One region of the Arthrobacter sp. 10T44 genome, then DNA from elsewhere that is predicted to be linked to it. Evidence: predicted binding sites of a transcription regulator. Region 1 holds the regulator's gene; the other holds the start of a gene.
The links. Region 1 encodes HrcA, which represses chaperone genes, less so after heat shock. Its sites were predicted from a motif close to TTNGCACTCGNNNNNNNCGAGTGCNAA; they were not measured.
Positions count from the first base shown of each region.

Region 1 (9,760 bases):
CAGCGGCGCCACCTCGATGGTGCCGGCGGCCATCAGCCGCGGGATCGACTCGGGGTCCATCATGTCGTGCAGGGCGTCGTAGAGCGGACGCAGGTAGGGATCGATCTTGTCACTGAGCGTGCCGGGCAGGAAGCCGAGCCGCTCCCCCGCTTCGACGGCCGGGCGGGTCAGGATGATCCGGCTGACTTCCTTCTGCTGCAGCGCCTGGACCGCCTTGGCCATGGCCAGGTAGGTCTTGCCGGTGCCGGCCGGGCCGATCCCGAAGATCACCGTGTTCGCGTCAATCGCATCCACATAGTTCTTCTGGTTCAAGGTCTTGGGCCGGATGGTCTTGCCGCGGCTGGAGAGGATGTTGTGGGTGAGAACGTCCACCGGGTTCTGCAGCGACTGGGTGCGCAACAGCGACACGAGCTGCTGCAGGACAACCGGCGTAATCACCGTGCCGCGCGCCACCAGGCCGCGCACCTCGTTGAGCAGCCGCATAATCCTGGGCACGTCGGCGGCAGGGCCGCTGATGGAGAGCTCGTTCCCGCGGACATGGAAGTCGACGCTGGGGAACTGGGTTTCGATAAAGCGCAGGGCTTCGTCATGGCTCCCCAGGGACTGCACCATCTGGTCGGAATTGTCGAACAGGACCACCTCCGTCCGCAGACCTGGGAGGGAGTGGGGAAATTCCCCTGCGGTGCGCTCGTTCGCGCTGATCCGGGCCTTGCCGTTGGCTGCTTCAGTCATGGTGTTGGCCCGTGGGCCTCTGGTCCCCTCCAGTTCGGAAATGGTCTCGCCGCCTCGGCGCCGGCCGACGGCGTTCCGGGCCGTCCGCGCCGGGTTTCAGCGGGTCCTTCCATCTTACGCCAGCGCGGCCCGATGCCGGAGCGGAGGGCATTAGGTATCAACTTCATATCGTCCTCATATCGTTCCCGTTGCAGTTCGCCGGACAGCGCGGAATCCCCACTGGAGCGCAGGCACCTTGTGCAATGCTGGATTCGGCCCTGCCGGGCCCGCGGAGCGAGAAACACAGCGAAGGGACAGGGGCAATCAGCCAGCGTGGAGTGAACAAGACAGCAGCAGGGCGGCGTACGCGCCGCGGCTTGCTGCACCTTGTGCTGCCCGCTGCCCTGGCGCTGTCCGGCTGCGTGGCCACGCCCCAGCCGGGCATCACGAACTCCGACACGCCCTCCCACACGGTCCCCGGCCCGGCCGCCGGCGTCGCCACCACCAGCGCACCGCTGGAATCCACCCAGGCCTCCAACAAGGCTCCGGTCTACTGGATCGGGCGCAGCAACAACAACGTCTTCCTGTACCGCGAGTTCCGGGACGTGTCCGAAGACGACAATCCGATCACCAGGGCGCTGCGGGTGATGATGTCGCAGAAGCCGCTGGACCCTGATTTCTTCACCCCGTGGCAGAACCCCAGGCTCCTCGCCACCTCGATTTCCGGAAAGAACGTGATCACGGTGGACGTGTCCGCCGATGCGTTCAACAGCAACGTCGACGCCGACATGGCCGAACGCGCGATCCAGCAGCTCGTCTACACGGCCACGGCCGCCGGTGCCAGCGCCGGGCTGACCGATACCGGGCAGCAGATCCAGGTCGTCATCCTCGTCGACGGGCACACCGACTACGTCGCCTTCAACCGGGTCCGGCTCGGTTCACCGACCTCGCGCAGCGCCGGAATGGTGGCGCCCGTGTGGATCATCGATCCGCAGGAGGGCACCGAGGTGGCGGACGGCGCGGTCAAGATTTCCGGCCGGAGCACGGTCCCGGGCGGCAAGCTGCGCTGGGAGATCCTGCGGGTCGACGGCGCCAGCAAGACGCCCTATCTGGACGGCAACATCACGGCCTCCGCCGATGCCTCGAAGCCCGGCCTGTTCAACCTCTCGTTGAACCTCGGTCCCGGTGAGTATGAGGTCCGCGTGTCGCAGGTCGACCCCGGCACCAAGGTCCAGGACCTGAACGTAGATACCCGCGGGTTCACTGTCCGCTAAGGCATTCCGCTAAGGCAGGCACCCGGCGTACCCGCACGGGCGCGGCGCCTGGCCTGTCCTATTACTGCTTGCCCCTACCAACGTCCCAGGACGTCGCTGGCCAGCACCGTGGCGGCGGGGCCGGCGGTGGAAGAACGCAGCACGTGGTGGCCCAGCAGGGCGGTGACGGCTCCCGCACCGCACAGCCGGGTGACCTCGCGGGGGCTGATGCCGCCCTCGGGGCCCACAATCAGGAGCACCTCGCGGGCCACACCGCCGTCGCCGGCCTGCTGGTGCCAGGCTTCCAGCACCTGCCGCAGGGGCCGAACCGCGTCCTCGTGCAGGATCACGGCCAGGTCCGCGGCGGCTACGGCCGCCTGCAGGCCGTTGCCGTCCACCGCGGCGCGGACCTCCGGAATCCAGGCGCGGCGTGCCTGCTTCGCGGCTGCCGTCACCACGGACTGCCATTTGGCGTGCGCCTTCGCCGCGCGTTCGGGTTTCCAGCGGACGATCGAGCGTTCGGCCTGCCAGGGCACGACGGCGTCAATCCCCAATTCGGTCGCGGTCTCAGCCGCCAGCTCGTCGCGGTCGCCCTTGGCCAGGGCCTGCACCAGCACCAGCCGAACGTCAGGCCTTGGCTCGGTCACGACCTCGCCGCACTCCACCGTCAGCTCCTGCGGCGCGGCGGCCGTCACGGTGCCGGTGATCCGCTTGCCGGCGCCGTCGGCGATGTCCACCGGCTCCCCCACGGCCAGGCGCTTGACCGTCACCGCGTGGCGCGCCTCGGCGCCTTCGAGGACGAACGTCGCGCCGGGGACCAGCTGGTCCAGGGTGCCTGCGGGGGTGAAGAAGACCGGGTTGCTCACCGCTACAGGTTACCGAGCCGGTCCCGCAGCTTCGCGAAGACGCCGCCGCTGGCGGCAAGCTTCCCTTCGGTGAACTGCTCGCCGCGGAGTTTGGCGAGCTGGCGCAGCAGGTCTTCCTGGGCGGCGTCGAGCTTCGCGGGGGTATCCACCTGCAGGTGGACCTTGAGGTCTCCGCGGCCGTAGCCGCGCAGGTGCGTGACGCCCAGGCCACGCAGCGTGATGACCTCGCCGGACTGGGTGCCGGCCTTGACGTCGATTTCCTGTTGCCCGTCGAAGGTCTCAAGGGTCAGCTCTGTGCCGAGCGCGGCCGCCGTCATCGGGATGTTCAGGCTCGCGTGCAGGTCGTCGCCTTCGCGCACGTAGGTGGGGTCGTTGTTGACCCGGATCTCGACGTACAGGTCACCGGACGGGCCGCCGGCAGGACCGGCCTCACCCTGGCCGGAGAGCTGGATGCGGGTGCCGGTAGCGACGCCGGCGGGAACCTTGACGGTAAGCGAGCGGCGGCTGCGGATGCGGCCCTGGCCGGCGCATTCGTTGCAGGGATCCTTGATCACCGTGCCGAAGCCCTCGCAGCTGCCGCAGGGGGCAGTGGTCATGACCTGGCCGAGGATGGAACGCACGGCGCGCTGGACCTGGCCGCTGCCGCCGCAAATGTCGCAGCGCTCGGGGTGGCTGCCTTCGCGGCAGCAGGAACCCTCACAGGTGGGACAGGTGACGGCGGTGTCCACTTCGAGCTTCTTGTTGACCCCGAAGACGGCGTCGCGCAGGTCGATCCGGACGCTGATCAGGGCGTCCTGGCCGCGCCGCACCCGGGATGCGGGGCCGCCCTGGCCGCCGGCGCCGCCGAAGAAGGTTTCGAAGATGTCCTGGAAGGCGAAGCCCTGGCCGGCGTAGCCGCCGCCGAAGCCGTTGTCGTTCCCGTTCTCGTTGCCCGTCGTGTCGTAGACCCGGCGCTTTTGCGGGTCGGAAAGCACCTCGTAGGCATGGGTGACCGCCTTGAAGCGCTCGGAAGCGTCATCACCGGGGTTCACATCCGGGTGCAGGGTCCGCGCAAGCTTGCGGTAGGCCTTCTTGATCTCTTCCCCCGTGGCTTCACGGGAGACTCCAAGAACGTCATAGTGGCTGCTCAAAGTCTGTATCTCTTCCTTTTTGTACTGCCAGTGGGGCACTGCCTGTAGTTGGCAAGAAGTCCGGTTCCGGATCCGGCCCGTCAGGGCCCGAGGATCCGCGAAAGGTAGCGGGCCACCGCACGGACGGCGGCCATGGTGGTGGGGTAGTCCATCCGGGTGGGGCCAAGGACTCCGACCTTGGCCGTGGCGTCCGGGCCGTAGCCGGTGGCCACCACGGACGCTTCGGACAGGCCGTCGTAAGGGTTCTCCCGGCCGATGCTTACCGTGACGCCGCGCGGGTCCTCTGCCATGTCGCTGAGCAGGCGCAGCATCACCACCTGCTCTTCAAGCGCTTCGAGCACGGGTCCGATGCTCAGCGGGAAATCCACATTGGACCTGGCCAGGTTGGCGGTCCCGGCCATGACCATCCGTTCCTCGCGGCTGCTCGCGGCAAGCGATTCAAGCCCGCGGGCCAGGGCCTGGGCGGGTCCCCGCCGCACCGGCGGACAGCTGTCCACCACGGCCTGCAGCGACTGGGGCAGCAAGCTCAACGGGGTGCCGGAGAGCCTGGCCAGGAACAGGGTGCGGAGTTCGGCGAGGGCGTCGTCGCCGAAGTCCTGGCCGACGTCGATCACCCGCTGTTCCACCTTGCCCGTATCCGCGATCAGGACCGTGAGTACCTTGCGCGGCGCCAGGAGCACGAATTCGATGTGCCGGACGCGGGCCCGGCTCAACAGCGGGTACTGCACGACGGCGACCTGGTTCGTCAGCTGCGACAGCAGCCGCACCGTCCGGTCCAGCACGTCGTCGAGGTCATCGGACCCCTCGAGCAGCGCCTGGATGGCGCGGCGCTCCGCCGGAGAGAGGGGTTTGACGGCCGAAATCTGGTCCACGAACAGGCGGTAGCCCTTGTCCGTGGGAATCCGGCCGGCGCTGGTATGCGGCGCCGTGATCAGGCCCTCGTCTTCCAGGGCGGCCATGTCATTGCGGATCGTGGCGCTGGACACGCCCAGATGGTGCCGTTCCACCAGGGCCTTGGATCCAACCGGCTCGCGGGAATGGACGTAGTCCTCCACGATGGCGCGCAGCACTTCGAGTTTGCGTGGCTCGCTCACTCTCCACCTCCAATCGACCCGTATCGGTTCGCCGGTGCCGCCGCGCGTGCAAGAACACCCGGGGTTAGCACTCGACATGCCTAAGTGCTAACCAGTCTAATATGAGTCGCGCCGTTGTTAGCATTGGATTCGCTGCGGGCGTGAGCCCCGGGACTGGTGTTTCCCGGCACACCACAAGCCGCGCCGCCGTTCTGTCCCCCGTAATTCCCGAGTGCAAAGCAGTGTGTAGCAGATGTCGTACCAGAATTGGGGCCCGCAGGATCTCTCCGCGCCCGCCAAGGCCCAGCTGCCCGCGATCCCGGTGGAGCGCGGCATGGTGCTGGAGGACGTGCAGTCCGGCTGGGTGGGCGCCGTAACCCGGGTGGAGAAGTCCGGCGGCATGCACGTCGTGGCCCTCGAGGACCGGCGCGGCAAGTCCCGATCCTTCCGCCTCGGCTTCGGCTTCCTGCTCGAGGGCCAGCCCATCCGGCTGATGCCGCCCGCCCCGCGGGTTCCCGCGGCGGGTGCCGGAGTCGGCGCGCGCACCGCCTCCGGTTCGGTCCGGGTGGAGGGACAGCGTGCCCAGGTCGCGAAGGCCAGCCGGATCTGGGTGGAAGGCAAGCACGACGCCGAACTCGTCGAGAAAGTCTGGGGTGACGACCTCCGCGTCGAGGGCATCGTGGTCGAGCCGCTGCACGGCATCGACGACCTCGCTGCCGCCGTGAAGGAGTTCCGGCCCGGCCCCGGCCGTCGCCTCGGCGTCCTGGTGGATCACCTTGTTCCAGACTCGAAGGAGTCGCGAATCGCCGACGCGGTGATGGCCTCCCCGGGCGCGGCCGGCAACGTGCTGATCGTCGGGCACCCGTACGTCGACGTCTGGCAGGCCATCCGCCCTGCCGTCCTGGGCATTGAGCGGTGGCCGGTGATTCCGCGCGGGGTGGACTGGAAGACCGGCATCCTGACGGCCTTCGGCTGGCCGCACAGCACCAAGGAGGACATCGGCCTGGGTTGGCAGAAACTCCTCGGCGCTGTCCGCAGCTACGCGGACCTGGAGCCCTCCCTGCTGGGCCGGGTCGAAGAGGTCATCGACTTCCTCACGGTGCCGTAGCCGCCTCCCCGTGCTTTAGTTCGCGGTCCGAGCAAGTATTCTTGGTAGGGCGGCCGCTGCATTTTGTTGCGGCCGCGGCTCGTACAGGTACCTACGCTCCACCGCAATCCAAAGGACGAAACGTGGCAGAAGACGCACGCGAACACACGGATCACCAGGCCGGCCATGGCCAGTCGCAGTACCATGGCGTTCCCGCAAATGCTCTGCCGTTGACGGCAAGCGAGGACCGGCAATGGGCCACCCTGGCGCACTTTGGCGGCATTCTGGGTTGCATTCCCGCGCTGCTGATCTACCTGATCTTCAAGGACCGCGGCCCGTTCACGGCGCAGGAGTCCAAGGAGGCGCTGAACTTTACGCTTCCGCCCACCATCGCTGCGGTGGTAGCCAATCTGCTGGTCTTCGTCCCGGTGGTGGGCAACCTGTTCGCAGTCCTGGCGACCGCCATCTGGATTGCCCTCGCCTGCTTCTCGGTGGCCGCCGGCATCCACGTCAACCGCGGCCAGCCGCACCGCTACGAGTACAACCTCCGCTGGATCAAGTAGCGCGAACGGACATTTTCGGCCCGCGCGCCCAAGGCGATCGGACACTTCCGGCCCGCATGGGCGGACTACCTAGTCCGGCAGGATCCGGCGGACCACGGCGTCGGCTAGGAGCCGGCCCTTGAGCGTGAGCACCAGCCGGCCCTTGAACGCTTCCGCAGGCTCAACGAGCCCGTCGGCGATGAGTCCGGCGACCGCGTGCCGTCCGGTATCCCCCAGCCCGCCAAGACTCGGGATTTCCAGGCCGGTGACCAGTCTGGCTTCGAGCATGACGCGCTCCACGTTGCGGGTCTCGGCGTCGAGGGTCTCCCGCCCGGCCGCGGGCGAGACGCCTGCCGCGAGCCGACCGGCGTAGGCCGTGGGGTGCTTGACGTTCCACCAGCGGACCCCGCCGACGTGCGAATGCGCTCCGGGGCCGATGCCCCACCAGTCATCCCCACGCCAGTAGGCCAGGTTATGGCGACAGGCCTGGTCCGGCGTGCGCGCCCAGTTGCTTACTTCATACCAGCCCAGCCCGGCCGCGGAGATCAGTTCATCGGCCAGTTCGTATTTGGCGGCATGGTCGTCGTCGTCGATCCCCGGAACCTCGCCGCGCCGGATCTGGGCGGCGAGTTTCGTGCCCTCCTCGACGATCAGCGCGTAGGCGCTGATGTGGTCCGGGCCGTAGGACAGTGCGGTCTCCAGCGAGTAGCGCCAGTCCTCCAGCGACTCCCCCGGGGTGCCGTAGATCAGGTCCAGGCTGACCGCGAGGCCCGCCTCACGCGCCCACTGGACCACCTGCGGCACACGGCTGGGCGTGTGGGTGCGGTCGAGGACCTTGAGCACGTGGGGCACCGCGGACTGCATGCCGAAGGAGACCCGGGTGAAGCCGGCGTCGGCGAGCAATTGCAGGGATTCGGGCGTGACCGAATCCGGGTTGGCTTCCGTGGTGACCTCGGCGCCGGGCTCGAGGCCCCAGGTGTCGATCGCGGCGGCCAGGATGCGGGCCAGGTCCCCGGCCGGGAGAAGCGTGGGGGTGCCGCCGCCGAAGAACACCGTGCTGAGCCGGCGCTCCGGGAGGCCGGAGGCTTTCAACGCCCGCCCGGCGAAGTCCACTTCCGCGACGGCGGTGTCCGCGTAGGCGTCCTGCGAGGCGCCGCCGCCGAGTTCCGTGGCGGTGTACGTGTTGAAGTCGCAGTAGCCGCAGCGCACGGCGCAGAACGGAATGTGGACGTAGAGCCCGAAGGCCCGGTCCGCGGCGCCCTCCAGCGCCTGGCCGGGCAGCAGCCCGTCCGACGGCGCGGGGTCACCGAGGGGAAGCGCACTTGGCATGGCTACTTCTTGGCCTTGTCCTTGGACTCGTCCGTGGTGAGTGCGGCGATGAAGGCCTCCTGCGGGACCTCGACGCGGCCCACCATCTTCATGCGCTTCTTGCCTTCCTTCTGCTTCTCCAGCAGCTTGCGCTTTCGGGTGATGTCGCCGCCGTAGCACTTGGCCAGGACGTCCTTGCGGATGGCCCGGATGCTTTCGCGGGCGATGATCCGGGAGCCGATGGCAGCCTGGATCGGCACCTCGAACTGCTGCCGCGGGATGAGTTCGCGCAGCTTGCCGGTCATCATTACACCGTAGGCATAGGCCTTGTCGCGGTGGGTGATGGCGCTGAAGGCGTCGACCTGTTCGCCCTGGAGCATGATGTCCACCTTGACCAGATCGGCGACCTGGTCGCCGTCGGCCTTCCAGTCCAGCGAGCCGTAGCCGCGGGTCTTGGACTTCAGGATGTCGAAGAAGTCGAAGACGATTTCGGCCAGCGGCAGGCGGTAGCGGATCTCCACCCGGTCCTCGGAGAGGTAGTCCATGCCGCCCATGACGCCGCGGCGGCTCTGGCACAGCTCCATAATGGCGCCGACGAACTCGTTGGGCGCCAGAATCGTGGCGGAGACCATCGGCTCGCGGACCTCGGAGACCTTACCGGTGGGGTATTCGCTGGGGTTGGTCACGTGGACGACCTTCTTGTCCTCCAGCGTCACCTCGTACTCCACGTTCGGGGCGGTGGAGATCAGGTCCAGCTTGTACTCCCGTTCGAGCCGCTCGCGGGTGATTTCCAGGTGCAGCAGGCCCAGGAAGCCGACGCGGAAGCCGAAGCCCAGCGCGGCGGACGTCTCCGGCTCGTAGACCAGGGCGGCGTCGTTGAGCATCAGCTTCTCCAGCGCGTCACGGAGCACCGGGTAGTCGGTGCCGTCCAGCGGATAGAGGCCGGAGAACACCATCGGCTTGGCGTCGGCGTAGCCGGGCAGGGAGTCGGTGGCGGGCTTAGCCAGGTTGGTCACGGTGTCGCCGACCTTGGACTGGCGGACGTCCTTCACGCCGGTGATCAGGTAGCCGACCTCGCCGACGCCCAGGCCCTTGGACGGGGTGGGCTCCGGGGAGCTCACGCCGATTTCGAGCAGTTCGTGGGTGGCGCGGGTGGACATCATCTGGATGCGCTCACGCGGGTGCAGCATGCCGTCCACCACGCGGACGTACGTGACGACGCCGCGGTAGGTGTCGTAGACGGAGTCGAAGATCATTGCCCGGGCGGGGGCGTTCGGGTCGCCCACCGGGGCGGGGAGATCGCGGACGATCTTGTCCAGCAGGACTTCGACGCCGGCGCCGGTCTTGCCGGAGACGCGCAGCACCTCGTCCGGGTCGCCGCCAATCAGGTTGGCCAGCTCCTCGGCATACTTCTCCGGCTGCGCCGCGGGCAGGTCGATCTTGTTCAGGACCGGGATGATCGTGAGGTTGTTCTCCATCGCCAGGTAGAGGTTGGCGAGGGTCTGCGCCTCAATGCCCTGGGCGGCGTCCACGAGCAGCACGGCGCCCTCGCAGGCGGCGAGTGACCGGGAGACTTCATAGGTGAAGTCGACGTGGCCGGGAGTGTCGATCATGTTCAGCGCGTAGCTGGTGCCGTCCAGCTCCCATGGCATCCGGACGGCCTGGGACTTAATGGTGATGCCGCGTTCGCGCTCGATGTCCATCCGGTCCAGGTACTGGGCCTTCATGTCGCGGGACTGGACGACTCCGGTGTACTGGAGCATCCGGTCGGCCAGCGTGGACTTGCCGTG
Region 1 is NZ_JBFTGT010000002.1:342,933-352,692, reverse strand. It holds gene AC1DBL_RS06135 (PhoH family protein) at 1-732, opposite strand, end outside; gene AC1DBL_RS06130 (GerMN domain-containing protein) at 1,050-1,985, shown strand; gene AC1DBL_RS06125 (16S rRNA (uracil(1498)-N(3))-methyltransferase) at 2,060-2,830, opposite strand; gene dnaJ (molecular chaperone DnaJ) at 2,833-3,960, opposite strand; gene hrcA (heat-inducible transcriptional repressor HrcA) at 4,041-5,054, opposite strand; gene AC1DBL_RS06110 (DUF3097 domain-containing protein) at 5,287-6,141, shown strand; gene AC1DBL_RS06105 (DUF4870 domain-containing protein) at 6,264-6,683, shown strand; gene hemW (radical SAM family heme chaperone HemW) at 6,753-7,991, opposite strand; gene lepA (translation elongation factor 4) at 7,994-9,760, opposite strand, start outside.

Region 2 (12,691 bases), on a different contig from region 1:
GGTCCAGCTGCCGCCGGATTTCGCGCGCGACGACGCCCGTCTGGGCTACTTCCTGGCCGCCCTGCCGGAGTGGATCCGCGTGAGCGTGGAGTTCCGCCACCCCAGCTGGGACCACCCGGCGGTCTATGAGCTGCTCGAACGGCACGGCGCTGCCTACTGCGTCATGAGCGGCGCGCAGCTGCCGTGCATCCTGCGTGCTACCGCCGGGTTCGTCTACGTCCGGCTGCACGGGCCCGACCGGGACCACCTCTACGCCGGCTCCTACTCCGACCAGGAACTTGGCTGGTGGGCGGAACGGACCCGCGAGTGGCTGGCGTCGGGCAAGGACGTCTACGCCTATTTCAACAACGACGGCGGCGGCAACGCCGTGCGCAACGCCACCAGGCTGCGTGAACTGCTGGGCGACGCCTGACCGGCGGACCAATCGCCGGCAGGACGCGCCGCTGTGGGAGAGTGGAGTTATGGAATTGGCCTCGCAGGAACCAGCGCAGCAACCGCAGCCGGACAGGAAAGTCTCGGGCAGCCAGGCCTTCCGGCTGGCCCACTGGGTCTCGGACTCGGTCAACCACCTCCGCCTGAAGGCAGCCAGGCGCTGGAAGTTCAGCCCGCAAACCATCGCCTACCAGGGCTACGGCTCCACCGAGTGGGTCCGGGTACTGGGCCGCGTCCTGCTCACGAGCAAGCCCACACCCGGCAGCCGGGCGGAGCAGGCGGCGCAGAACGGCAACCAGAATGTCCGCGGCTGGCGCGCGTTTACGTCTGTCCCGATCCAGTTCATTGAGGTGGAGATCGAGATCGGCGGCATCACCACCCGGGTGCATGCCGACCGCGGTGGCATCGTGGACACCGTGGTCCCGGTTTCACTTACGCCCGGCTGGCACCGCGCCGTGCTGCGGGCCGAAGGGACCGAGCCTGCGGAGGCGATGATCTATGTCATCTCCCCGGACACCACCCTTGGCATCGTCTCGGACATTGACGACACGATCATGGTCACGGCACTCCCCCGGCCGTTCCTGGCCCTGTGGAACACCTTTGTGCTCAACGAACGGGCCCGGATGGCGACCCCGGGCATGGCCGTCCTGATGGACCGGCTGCTGGTGGAACACCCCGAGGCGCCGGTGATCTACCTGTCCACCGGCCCTTGGAACGCCGCCCCGACGCTGGCCCGCTTCATCACGCGCAACATGTACCCCTCCGGAACCCTGCTGCTGACCGACTGGGGCCTCACCCACGACCGCTGGTTCCGCAGCGGCCAGGAACACAAGCGCCGGAACCTGGAACTGCTGGCCAAGGAGTTCCCCAACATGCGCTGGCTCCTCTTCGGCGACAACGGCCAGCACGACGAGGCCATCTATTCGCAGTTCGCCCGGGAGCACGGAGACCGGGTCGCCGCGATCGGCATCCGCCAGCTCTCCACCGGCGAGGCCGTGCTGGCGGGCGGACATTCCGAGACCGGCGACCACACGGGCTCCAGCGTCCCGTGGGTCTACTCGCCCGACGGCGCCGGCATGGCCAAGCGCCTGCAGGAGCTGGAGATCCTCTAGCCGGCCGCCGGGGCTTCGGCCGCGGTTCCTGCTTCGGGGGTTTCGACGTCGGCGGTGGCGCTGTCCGCCGTGCCGCCGTCGCCCGCGACCATCGCAGCTGCCCCGGCGTCCCTCTTCCGGGCCGCCATGAGCTCCCGGATCCAGTAGTAGGAGGCCTTCGGCGTGCGGATCATGGTGTCACGGTCCACGTGCAGCAGGCCGAACTGCTGCTTGTAGCCGGCGGACCATTCAAAGTTGTCCAGCAGCGACCACACGTAGTAGCCGCGCAGCTCGATCGACTCTGCGGAGCCGCCGGGTGAGGTCGCCTCGATGGCCGCCCCGATGTGCTCGGCAAGGTACCGCACGCGGCGCTCATCCGGGACGATGAGGCGGCCTTCGGCGTCGTGGATCTCCAGATCCTCGAAACTTGCGCCGCCCTCGGTGATGTAGACCGGCGGCAGTTCCGGGTAGCGTTCGGCCATTTCCGCGAGCGCCACGGCCATGTAGTCGGGCTTGATCGGCCAGCCGTAGGCGGTGATCTCGGTGTCCGGGAAGCTCTCGATGTGGAACGGGGTTCCGGACCCGCCGCCGTTGAGGTCATTGCCCATGGCCTCGGCCATGCCCTGGGGCACGGTGCCCTCGCCGGGTCCGGCCGCCACCCGGGTGGGCATGTAGTAGTTCAGCCCGTAGAAGTCCAGCGGCTGCGAAATCAGTTCCATGTCCTCGCTGGACGGGCTGAAGGAGGAGAAGAAAGTGGCGGCCCTGATGGCGTCCGGATACTTGCCCAGCAGCACCGGGTCCGCGTACAGGCGGTTCTGGGCCATGTCCATCAGCCCGGCGCTGACCTTGTCCAGCGGGTTGGCCGAGGCCGGGACCATCGGTGAATAGACATTGGTGAGGCCGATTTCACCGGGCACCTTCGCCGCCCGCAGCGCCTGCATCGCGAGCCCGTGGCCCAGCAGCTGGTGGTGGACGCTCGGCAGCGCCTTGAGCATGTGCGCTTCGCCCGGGGAGTGCACGCCCAGCATGTAGCCGTTGGCACTCACCGTGGCCGGTTCGTTGATGGTCACCCAGCGGGCCACCCGGTCCCCGTAGGCCGCGGCGGCGATGGCGGCGAATTCCCCCAGCCGGTAGGCGGTGTCCCGGTTCATCCAGCCGCCGGCCTCGTCCAGCTCCAGCGGCGTGTCCCAGTGGTACAGGGTGGCCATCGGCGAGATCCCGTTGGCCAGCAGCAGGTCGATCAGGCGGTCATAGAAGTCCAGGCCCTTGGGATTCACCGGACCGCTGCCGCCGGGCTGGATGCGGGGCCAGGACAGCGAGAACCGGTAGGAATCGATCCCCAGCTCCTTCATCAGCGCCACATCTTCGGGCATCCGGTGGTAATGGTCGCAGGCCATGGCGGGGCTGTGATCATTGACGATCGAGCCCGGGGTAGCCGCAAAGACATCCCATCCCGAAGGTCCGCGCCCGTCCTCGTCCAGCGCCCCCTCGATCTGGAAGGCGGCGGTCGCCACGCCCATGGTGAAATCGGCCGGCAGCAGAGCGGCCAGATCGTGGGCGGAAGCATTCATTGGCGGATCCCCTATGCAGTTGCGCTGGTGGTTGATTGATTTTAGGCCCCGGCGGGCGCCCACGCCACAACCGGCGCCGGCACCTCCGCCGGTGTGTCCGGCGCCTCCGCCCCCTGAGCCCGGCGCCCTAGTAGGTGGACTCCTCCGGCCCGAAGAGGAACTCCTTGGCATGGGCGACGGCCTTCTTGAACGCGTCATTCCGCAGGCTCAGGAGTTGCTCCGCCTCGTCCGCCGCGGGCTCAAGGTAGCCGGTAAACCCGGGCCGGAGCACCCAGATGTCCCCGGCGGGCGGTAGATAGAACACCCCGAAGGAGCGGTGCTGGCTGTCCTCGGCGGCCCAGATGGGCACCACCGCCAGCGCGGCGCCGGTGTCCACATTGATCCACTGTGCGCGCGGAAGGGGCAGTTCGTGGGCCTCCGGGTCAAGGAAGGGCGCGGTTCCTTCGCCCCACCTCTCCTCGAACCGCTCGTGGAACGCGGGCATCAGGTGCGAATCGTAACGCCGCCATGCGCTCATGGCTATCCTCCATTTTCTTGTATTCCTGCCTGCTGCTTCCTGCCTGGTGCTTCCTGCCTGGTGCGGCACGCGGCACCGCCCCTGGTTCCCGCGTCACTCCGGCCCCCGCTCCCACCGCACCGGGGTCACGCGCAGCACCGGCTGCCCGCCTCGGTGGTGCCGCACCGGAATGTCCCGGCCGACGGCGGTGCGGCCGGCGGCGGTGCCCCCGGTGTCTGCCACGCGGGCCGGGCGGGCCGGCCGGGCCGCGGAACCGGCGGCGTCATAGGCGGCCCGCGCGTCAGGATTCCGCAGCACCGAGAACGACTCAAGGATGCGGCGCGCCTCCTCCCCGCCGTCAGACCCGGCGCCGGGCCGGGCATCCGGGCCGCCTCCGGACGCCGCACCGGCGGCCGCTTCGACGTCGGGATGGCGGCGGCGCATCAGCGCGCGGAAGGAGCGCTGGATCTCGGCCGGAGACGCATCCGGCGCGACGTGCAACGCGGCGTAGAAGCCGCGCGGGTCGCGGTTCATCGGCTCACCTCCTGGCTGGCCGGACGGGGCTCGGGCCGATCAGGCGGGGATCCGGCCGCACGTTCCGGCCGGCCGGATCCCCGCACCGCCAGCGGTCCGAAGCGTCCGCCGCCGGCGCTGTTACTTCCCGATCTCCTGCATCTTGTCCTGCGTGTGCGTGATTTCAATCTTCCGCGGCTTGGCCTGCTCCAACACCGGAATCCGGAGCGTCAGGACGCCGTCGGCGTAGCTCGCCTTGACCTTGTCGGTGTCCAGCGTGTCGCCCAGGATCAGCTGGCGGCTGAATACTCCGCGCGGCCGTTCCGAGGCGATCAATTCAACGTTGGGCTGCGTCGGGTCGCGCCGTTCGGCCCTGACGGTCAGGACGTTGCGCTCGATGTCGAGATCCACCGAGTCAACATTGACGCCGGGAAGATCGAACGCGACGACGAATTCGCCGTCCTCCTGCCACGCGTCCATCGGCATGGCGGCGGGCCGCGCCGCCGTTCCGAAGACTTGCTGGGTCAGCCGGTCCAATTCACGGAACGGGTCCGTACGCATCAACATCATTTCCCACTCCTTCATACGAGAGTCTTGAATCTTCCTGCCTATCCAGCCCACTCGGTTATCTGTGGTGGTGGATATAGATTTTTTATAGCACCAGTGCCAAACTGATGCAACAGGAAATTTTTCGACCACACGAAGGGACGTGAGCCATGGCGGAACGTGAAGCGGACGTCGGGGTGTACGCGATCTCCGTGGTGGCTCAGCTGGTCGGGACCGGGCCGCAGAACATCCGGCTTTACGAGCGCAGGGGACTCCTGACCCCGGACCGCACGGCGGGCGGAACGCGGCAGTACAGCGAGACGGATCTGGTGGTGCTGCGGCGGATCAGTGAGCTGCTGGACGAGGGGCTGAACCTCGCCGGCGTCGCCAAGGTGCTGGAACTGGAAACGGCTAATGCCAAGCTCCGTGCGGAGCTTAAACGACGCGGGGCGCGCTGACCGGCAGCGCGCCCCGTCTTCGCCGGCGCCTACTCCGCGCCGGTCTCCTGCTTGGAGAGTTCACCGGTGATCCGCTCCCCCGGGATCCTGGCGGTCCGCCAGGTGTCCAGCAGGATCACGGCGCCCAGGATCACGAACGAGATGGACAGCGAGGCAAGGGCATCGGTGGTCCAGTGGTAGCCGAGGTACAGCCGGCTGAGCGCGGCGAAGAAGATCCCGATGCCGGCTACGGCGAAGCCCGCGACGGCGGCTTTCGGGTTCTTGCGGCGGGAAAAGATCAGGAACGTGGTGATCAGCAGGAAGTCACAGGCGCCCAGGACGTGGCCTGACGGGAACGAGAACGTGGAGTCAGCCCCGAAGAGCATAAGGTCCACCGGCGGGCGCTGCCGGCCGACCGACCGGCCGATGATCTGGGCCAGGATGACCCCGGTCAGCATGCCACCGGCCAGCACCATCGGCCGCCAGGCGTGCTTGGCCAGCAGCCCCCACGCCACCGTGAACACCAGGATGATGATCGGCAGGCCGATGGGTCCGAAGACAATGGCCAGGATGATCATGATGGTCGTGGCCGGCTCCCCGCGCAGGGCCACGAGCCCGGAGCGCACCGGCTCGTCAACGGCGGTGATACCGCCGTGCTGCAGCACGCTAACCAGGATGGCAATGAACGCCACGACGCCGACGACCATAAGCCCGACGGCGATCCGGTACAGATTCCGCCGCGCATCCACGCTCATGTAGCGCTCCTCCACCACAAACTTGTCATGGAAGACCCGCCACCAGCCGGATTGCCCGGTTTTCTGCTCTGCCATTGCCGTATCCGCCTCTGCGCCGTGTGTGGACATTCCCAACGTGAAGAATATCCCGGTTCCCGCGCCGCGGGCGCGTCGGACCGGCAGCCGGTCCCGCGCCGTTCCCGCCGGTAGCCTGAACCCATGGGTGTCATGAACGAACTGATCAACCCCGGGGTGGTCGGCTCGCTGGGACGGATCCTTGCCGCTGCTTCCCCCGGCCGCCGCTTCCCGCAACTGGCCGGCACGGCCGGGCAGCTGGACGGGCTGGGCCTGCGCGAACGCACCGACCTGCTCAGCAGCGCCCTGCTCACCGATCTGCCCGCCGACTACACCGCTGCGGCGGCGGTCTTCCGCCAGGCGCTGAAGGACCCGGACTTCACCGGCTGGATGATCTGGCCGGTCAGCGAGGCGGCCGCCACCCTCGCCCTTGCCCGGAGGGGCCCCGCCGATTTCGAGGACTGCTTGTCGCTGCTCGCCGAGCTGACTCCGCGGCTCACGGGTGAATTCGCCATCCGGCGGCTCCTGGATGCGGACCTCGACCGGGCCCTGACGGTCATCCAGCGCTGGACCAGCCACCCCGACTGGCAGGTCCGACGGCTCGCCAGCGAGGGCACCCGGGCGTACCTGCCGTGGGCAATCCGTGTTCCCGGACTCACGGCCCGGCCGGCGGCAACCCTCCCGATCCTGGACGCCCTGTACCGCGACCCGGTCGAGGACGTCCGGCGGTCGGTGGCCAACCACCTGAACGACCTGGCCCGGCATGCCCCCGACGAAGTGGTCGCCGCCGCAGCGCGCTGGCTGGCGGAGCCGGACGCGAACACCGCCAGGGTGGTCCGCCACGGCCTGCGGACCCTGGTCAAGAAGGCCCACCCCGGCGCGCTGGAGCTGCTCGGCTTCGCGCCGGCGTCGCTCGCCGTGACGCCTCCCCGGCTCGACCGCACCGTCGTGGAACTGCCGGGAGACCTGGGATTCGATTTCGACGTCGCCAACACCGGCCCGGCGGAGGCCCGCATCGCCGTCGACTACGTGGTGCACTACGCCAAAGCCAACGGCGTCCTCGCGGACAAAGTGTTCAAGCTCGGCACGGCCGTCCTCGGGCCGGGTGAATCCAGGACATTTTCGAAGCGCCATGCCTTCCGCCAGATGACCACCCGGGTCCACCACCCCGGCGACCACGCGCTGCAGCCGCAGGTCAACGGGGTGCGCTATCCGGGGGCCGGTTTCACGGTGCTGACCTAGGCTCCGGAAACGGACGGCGGCGTGCCCGCGTGGTGATTTGACTCACATTTAAATCAGACGTTATCCTCGCTTCAGCCGTTGGCCCCGCGGCGACCACCTCCCGGAAAGACAGTGCGATGACGACAGCAAGCGAATGCATCGAGATCCAGGTCGACAATCGCCAACTCTTGGACGACCGGCTCAACGACGCCGTCCAGGGGCTGCAGCGGCTCGCCATGCTCACCGGCACCCACGGCATCCTGCTGACCCGGCACAAGCCGGGGCACTACACGGCCGCACTTTCGGACCAGGTCCCCTTCGGGATGACCCGGGAAGTCGTCCGCTAGGCCGCGGGCGCGGCGGGCCGGGGACGACGCGCCCCGGCCGCTAACCAGACCAGGTCCCGGGCGGCTGAGCTGCGAATCGCCGCCCGGGACCTTTTGGCTTCAGCGGCGGTTCACCAGCCGTGGCCGACTACCAGTCATGGACGGTGCCGTCGACGAGGCGGTTGTAGGGCAGGTAGGCCTGCTGGTACGGGTAGGCCGCGGCGGCCTCCTCGTTGAACTCGACGCCGATGCCGGGGGTCTCCCCCGGGTGCAGGTAGCCGTCAACGAAGGTCATGGACTGCTCGAAGACCTCGTTGGTTGCATCCGAGTGCTGCATGTATTCCTGGATCCCGTAGTTGTGGATGGCCAGGCCCACGTGCAGCTGCGCGGCGAACCCGACCGGGGAGATGTCCGTGGGGCCGTGGAAGCCGGACTTGATCTGGTACTGCGCGGCGAAGTCCATGACTTTCTTCAGCGGCGAGATACCGCCGAAGTGCGTGGAGGCGGCCCGGACGTAATCGATCAGCTGTTCCTTGATGATGGTCTGGTAGTCGTACACGGTGTTGAAGATTTCACCGATGGCCAGCGGCGTGGTGGTGTGCTGTCGGACCAGGCGCAGCGCCTCCTGGTTTTCCGCCGGGGTGCAGTCCTCCAGCCAGAACAGGTCGTAGGGTTCCAGCGCCTTGCCCAGCTTCGCGGCCTGGATCGGCGTCATCCGGTGGTGCCCGTCGTGCAGCAGTGGGATTTCCGGTCCGAACTCGTTCCGGACCGCCTCGAACACCGTCGGCAGGTGCCGCAGGTAGGCGCGGGTGTCCCAGTCCTCCTCCTGCGGGAACGCACCGCGCCCGGCGGGTTCGTAGTCGTACCGCTCCCCCGATGCCTGGGCCTGCGCCGCGACCCCGTACACGGCCTTGATGCCGGGCACGGCGGTCTGGATCCGGATCGACTTGTAGCCCAGCTCCAGGTGTTCGCGGACCGAGTCGAACAGCGATTCCAGGTCCGAGCCGGAGGCGTGGCCGTACGCGCGCAGGCCGTTCCGGGACGCCCCGCCCAGCAGCTGGTAGACCGGCATGCCGGCCAGCTTGCCCTTGATGTCCCAGAGCGCCATGTCGACGGCGGCGATCGCGGCCATTGTGACGGGGCCGCGGCGCCAGTACGAGGACCGGTAGAGGAACTGCCAGGTGTCCTCGATCCGGTGCGGGTCCTTGCCGATCAGCAGCTGCGCAACATGCTCCTTCAGGTACGCGGCGACGGCCAGCTCACGGCCGTTGAGGGTGGCGTCGCCGATACCGGTGACACCGTCCTCGGTGGTGATCCGCAACGTGACGAAGTTGCGGGAGGGGCTGGTCACAAAGACTTCGGCGGCAATGATTTTCACGGCTGGTCCAGGCTTTCGGTGTCGGTCGGGAGGGATTCCGGGATGGTTCCGGGAGGGTGGGGGTCTTAGCGCTGGGTGCTTCCGTCCGGGGCGGTATCCAGCAGCGCCAGTTCCGCGGCGCTGGGGAGGCCCTCGCAGTCACCGGCGGTGCTGACCGCAAAGGCGCCGGCGAGGGTGCCGCGCTTGAGGCGGGCGGCGACGTCGCCGCCGTCGAGCAGGGCGGAAAGATAGCCCGCGGTGAAGGCGTCCCCCGCTCCGACGGTGTCGATACTGGTCACCGGCACGGCGGGGGCCTCCCAGCGGCCGGCTGCGGTGTGGACCCCGGCGCCGGCGGCGCCGCGCTTGACCACGACCTCCCGGACACCGCGGTCCAGGAGCTCGGCGGCCATGGCCAGTTCGGCGGCTTCGGGACATGCCCCGCTGCCGGCGTCCCCCAGGCCTGCGACCCCCATGCCGGCGACCAGCCCGAGTTCGTCGTCGGAGGCGACCAGGACGGTCGCGTGCCGGGCGATCGGGGTGAGGACGGCGCGGGCCTCGTCACGGGACCACAGTTTGCTGCGGTAGTTGACGTCGAGGGAGACCACCAGGCCTTCGGCTGCGCCGCGCGCGGCCGCGTATTCGACGGCACGCCGGGCATCCGGGCTCAGGGCGGCGGTGATACCTGTCAGGTGCAGGACGCGCGGGCCGGCGGCGAAGGCCCGGTCCACGTCCTCGCGGCTGATCGTGGACCCGGCGGAACCGGCCCGGTAGTAGTAGGCCCGGCTGATGTCCGCCGTGCGCCGTTCCAGGAACATCACCCCGGTGGCCCGGGCCGCATCCACCCGGTGCTGCACCGCGATGCCCTCGGAGCGCAGCTGCCGGAGGATGAACTCACCATGCGGGTCCGCGCCGACGACGCCGGCCCAGGCAACACTGTGGCCCAGCCGGGCGACGCCGACGGCGACGTTGGACTCCGCCCCGGCCACGTGCATGCCGAGGCTGCCGCCGGCGGACAGCGGCCCCGCGGAGCGCAGCGAGACCATCGATTCGCCCAGGGTGAGCAGGTCGACGGTCACCGCGCAGGCTCCGCGGCCATCCGCCGGCCGTATCCGGACGCCAGGTCGACGAAGGCGCGGGCCCGTTCGCGCATCGGGGCAAGGTTCCCGCCCGAGCCGGCGTCGCCGAACAGCGGGCCGCCGAGTCCGACGGCGATAGCGCCGGCGTCCCAGTACCCGGCTGCCTCGTCGAGCCCGACGCCGCCCACGGCGATGAACGGGATGCCGGGGAAGGGGTCGCGGAGTGCCTTGAGGTAGCCGGGACCGCCGATGGAGGCGGGGAAGAGCTTCACGGCGGTGGCACCGCGGTTCATCGCCTCGTAGGCCTCGCTGGGGGTGAGGGCCCCGGCCAGAACGGGGATCCGCAGGCGGGCGGCTTCCTGGATGGAGCTAGCGAGCGAAGGCGTCACCATGAACTGTCCGCCGGCGCCGGCGACGTCTTCCACGTCCGCGGCGGTGAGGACGGTGCCGGCCCCGACGAAGCAGCCGGCGGGTGCGGCGGCGCGGACCGTGCGGATCGCGGCCAGCGCGTCAGGGGTGGTCAGGGCGATCTCGACGTAGCGGAAGCCTTCCTCCATGGCCGCGAGGGCAGCCTTGGCGGCGGCCCCGCCGTCGGTGCCGCGCACGATCGCCACGAGGCGGGTCTCACGGATTCCGGCCAGCAGGTTCTCGGGGGTGGGTTCGGAGGTCATGTCATTCACCATTCTGCGAAGGCGCCGTCGGGGTGGCGCCAGACCGGTCCGCGCCAGGCGTGGCCGCGCTTGTCCGCTGCACGGACCACGGCCTCATCGATCTCGATGCCCAGGCCAGGCCCGGTCAGCCGTTCGATGTGGCCGTCGACGAATTTCAGCGGACTCTTGTCCACCACGTAGTCAAGGACCTCGGCGCCCTGGTTGTAGTGGATGCCGATGCTTTGCTCCTGGATCAGGAAGTTGGGCGTCGCGAAGCCCACCTGCAGGCAGGCAGCGAGCGCCAGCGGGCCGAGCGGGCAGTGCGGGGCCAGCTGGACCTCGTAGATTTCGGCAAGCGAGGCGATTTTGCGGACCTCGGTGATGCCGCCGGCGTGTGAGAGGTCCGGCTGGGCCACGGCGATGCCGGCCTGCAGCGCGGGCAGGAATTCCTGCCGGCTGTAGAGCCGCTCGCCGGTGGAGACCGGCGTCGTGGTCGATGAGGTGAACTCCCGGAGCAGGTGGGTGTTTTCCGGGACCACGGGTTCTTCGAGGAAGAAGGGCCGGTACGGTTCCAGCAGCGGCGCCACGCGCCGGGCGTTGGCCAGGCTAAAGCGGCCGTGGAAGTCGACGGCGACGTCGCGGTGGTCACCGAGCACCTCGCGGGCGGCGGCGACCCGGCGGACGACGCCGTCGAGTTCGGCGACGGAGGCGATCGGGCTCATCCGGCCGCTGGCGTTCATCTTCACCGCGGTGAGACCTACCTCCAGCTGGGCGCTGATCTGGTCCGCCACCTCGTTCGGCTCGTCCCCGCCCACCCAGCCGTACATCCGGATCCGGTCGCGGACGTGGCCGCCCAGGAGCTGGTGCACGGGGGTGTTGAAGTGCTTCCCCGCGATGTCCCACAGCGCCTGGTCCAGACCGGAGACAGCGCTGGCCAGGATGGGCCCGCCCCGGTAGAAGGAGCCCTTGGTCATGACCTGCCAGTGGTCCTCGATCCGGAGTGCGTCGTTGCCGATCAGCAGCTCGGAGAGCTGGTCGACGGCGGTGCGCACCGTTTCGCTGCGGCCCTCGCAGCTGGCCTCGCCCCAGCCGACGATCCCGCTGTCGGTTTCGATCCGGACGAAGAGCCAGCGCGGCGCGACGAGGAAGGTTTCAATCCTGCTGATGCGTGTCATGTGCTGCCTAGCCCTTGGTCGCACCGGCGGTCAGACCGGAGACGATGTACTTCTGCGTGAAGAGCGCAATGATCATGATCGGGATGGTGACCACCGTGGCGGCCGCCATCAGCCCGCCCCAGTCGATGCTGGCGTAGGAGACGAAGTCGAAGATCGCCACCGGCAGGGTCTTGGTCTTGGAGCCGGAGAGCACCAGGGCGAACATGAAGTTGTTCCACGAGAAGATGAAGGACAGGATGCCGGCGGTGGCGATGCCGGAGACGGACAGCGGCAGCGTGATGCGGCGGAACGCGCCGATCGGGGTGAGGCCGTCAACCTGGGCCGATTCCTCCAGCTCCAGCGGCAGCGAATCGAAGTAGCTCATCATGATGTAGACGATCAGCGGCAGCGCGACGAACATGTGGCTGAGGATCAGCACCTCGAAGCCGCCCACCATCTTCAGGTTGGAGAAGACGTAGTACCAGGGCACCAGCAGCGAGACGCCCGGGATGACGCGGGCCATCAGGACCACCAGGGCCGAGCGGTGCATGGTGAAGCGGCTCATCGCGTAGGCCGCCGGGACGCCAAGGACCAGCGACAGTGCGGTGGAGACGAACGCCACCCAGAAGCTGTTGAAGATGAAGACGAAGTAGTTGTTCCGCTGCAGCACGTTGGCGTAGTTCTCGCCAGTGGGAGTGAAGACGAACGACTTGGCCGTGTCGTAAATGTCCACGTTGGTCTTGAAGGACGCCAGCAGCATCCAGATCAGCGGCGCGACCAGGAACAGCACCACCGCGACCAGGGCGGCAACACGGAACACCTTGTAGGCGCGGGTGGCCAGCGGCTTGCGGCGGCGCGGGGCCGGTGCCTGCCGGGCGGCTGCGGTCCGGGATTGAGTGTCTTGGGTCTGGACGGTCATTTGCTTACCGCTTTCTTGCGCATGGTCAGCAGCCACATGGTGCCGATGATGATCATGAAGAACAGGATCAGCACCGCGGAGGAGAGCCCGTAC
Region 2 is NZ_JBFTGT010000001.1:696,816-709,506, forward strand. It holds gene AC1DBL_RS03245 (DUF72 domain-containing protein) at 1-412, shown strand, start outside; gene AC1DBL_RS03250 (App1 family protein) at 462-1,544, shown strand; gene AC1DBL_RS03255 (glycoside hydrolase family 1 protein) at 1,541-3,094, opposite strand; gene AC1DBL_RS03260 (hypothetical protein) at 3,222-3,611, opposite strand; gene AC1DBL_RS03265 (DnaJ domain-containing protein) at 3,705-4,124, opposite strand; gene AC1DBL_RS03270 (Hsp20/alpha crystallin family protein) at 4,245-4,670, opposite strand; gene AC1DBL_RS03275 (MerR family transcriptional regulator) at 4,820-5,107, shown strand; gene AC1DBL_RS03280 (phosphatase PAP2 family protein) at 5,137-5,916, opposite strand; gene AC1DBL_RS03285 (DNA alkylation repair protein) at 6,040-7,137, shown strand; gene AC1DBL_RS03290 (hypothetical protein) at 7,254-7,463, shown strand; gene manD (D-mannonate dehydratase ManD) at 7,591-8,820, opposite strand; gene AC1DBL_RS03300 (sugar kinase) at 8,886-9,875, opposite strand; gene AC1DBL_RS03305 (bifunctional 4-hydroxy-2-oxoglutarate aldolase/2-dehydro-3-deoxy-phosphogluconate aldolase) at 9,872-10,546, opposite strand; gene dgoD (galactonate dehydratase) at 10,552-11,700, opposite strand; gene AC1DBL_RS03315 (carbohydrate ABC transporter permease) at 11,708-12,598, opposite strand; gene AC1DBL_RS03320 (carbohydrate ABC transporter permease) at 12,595-12,691, opposite strand, start outside.
Region 2: AC1DBL_RS03270 (Hsp20/alpha crystallin family protein) is a predicted target of HrcA. The motif match lies at 4,747-4,773, and genes of this name have one in related genera.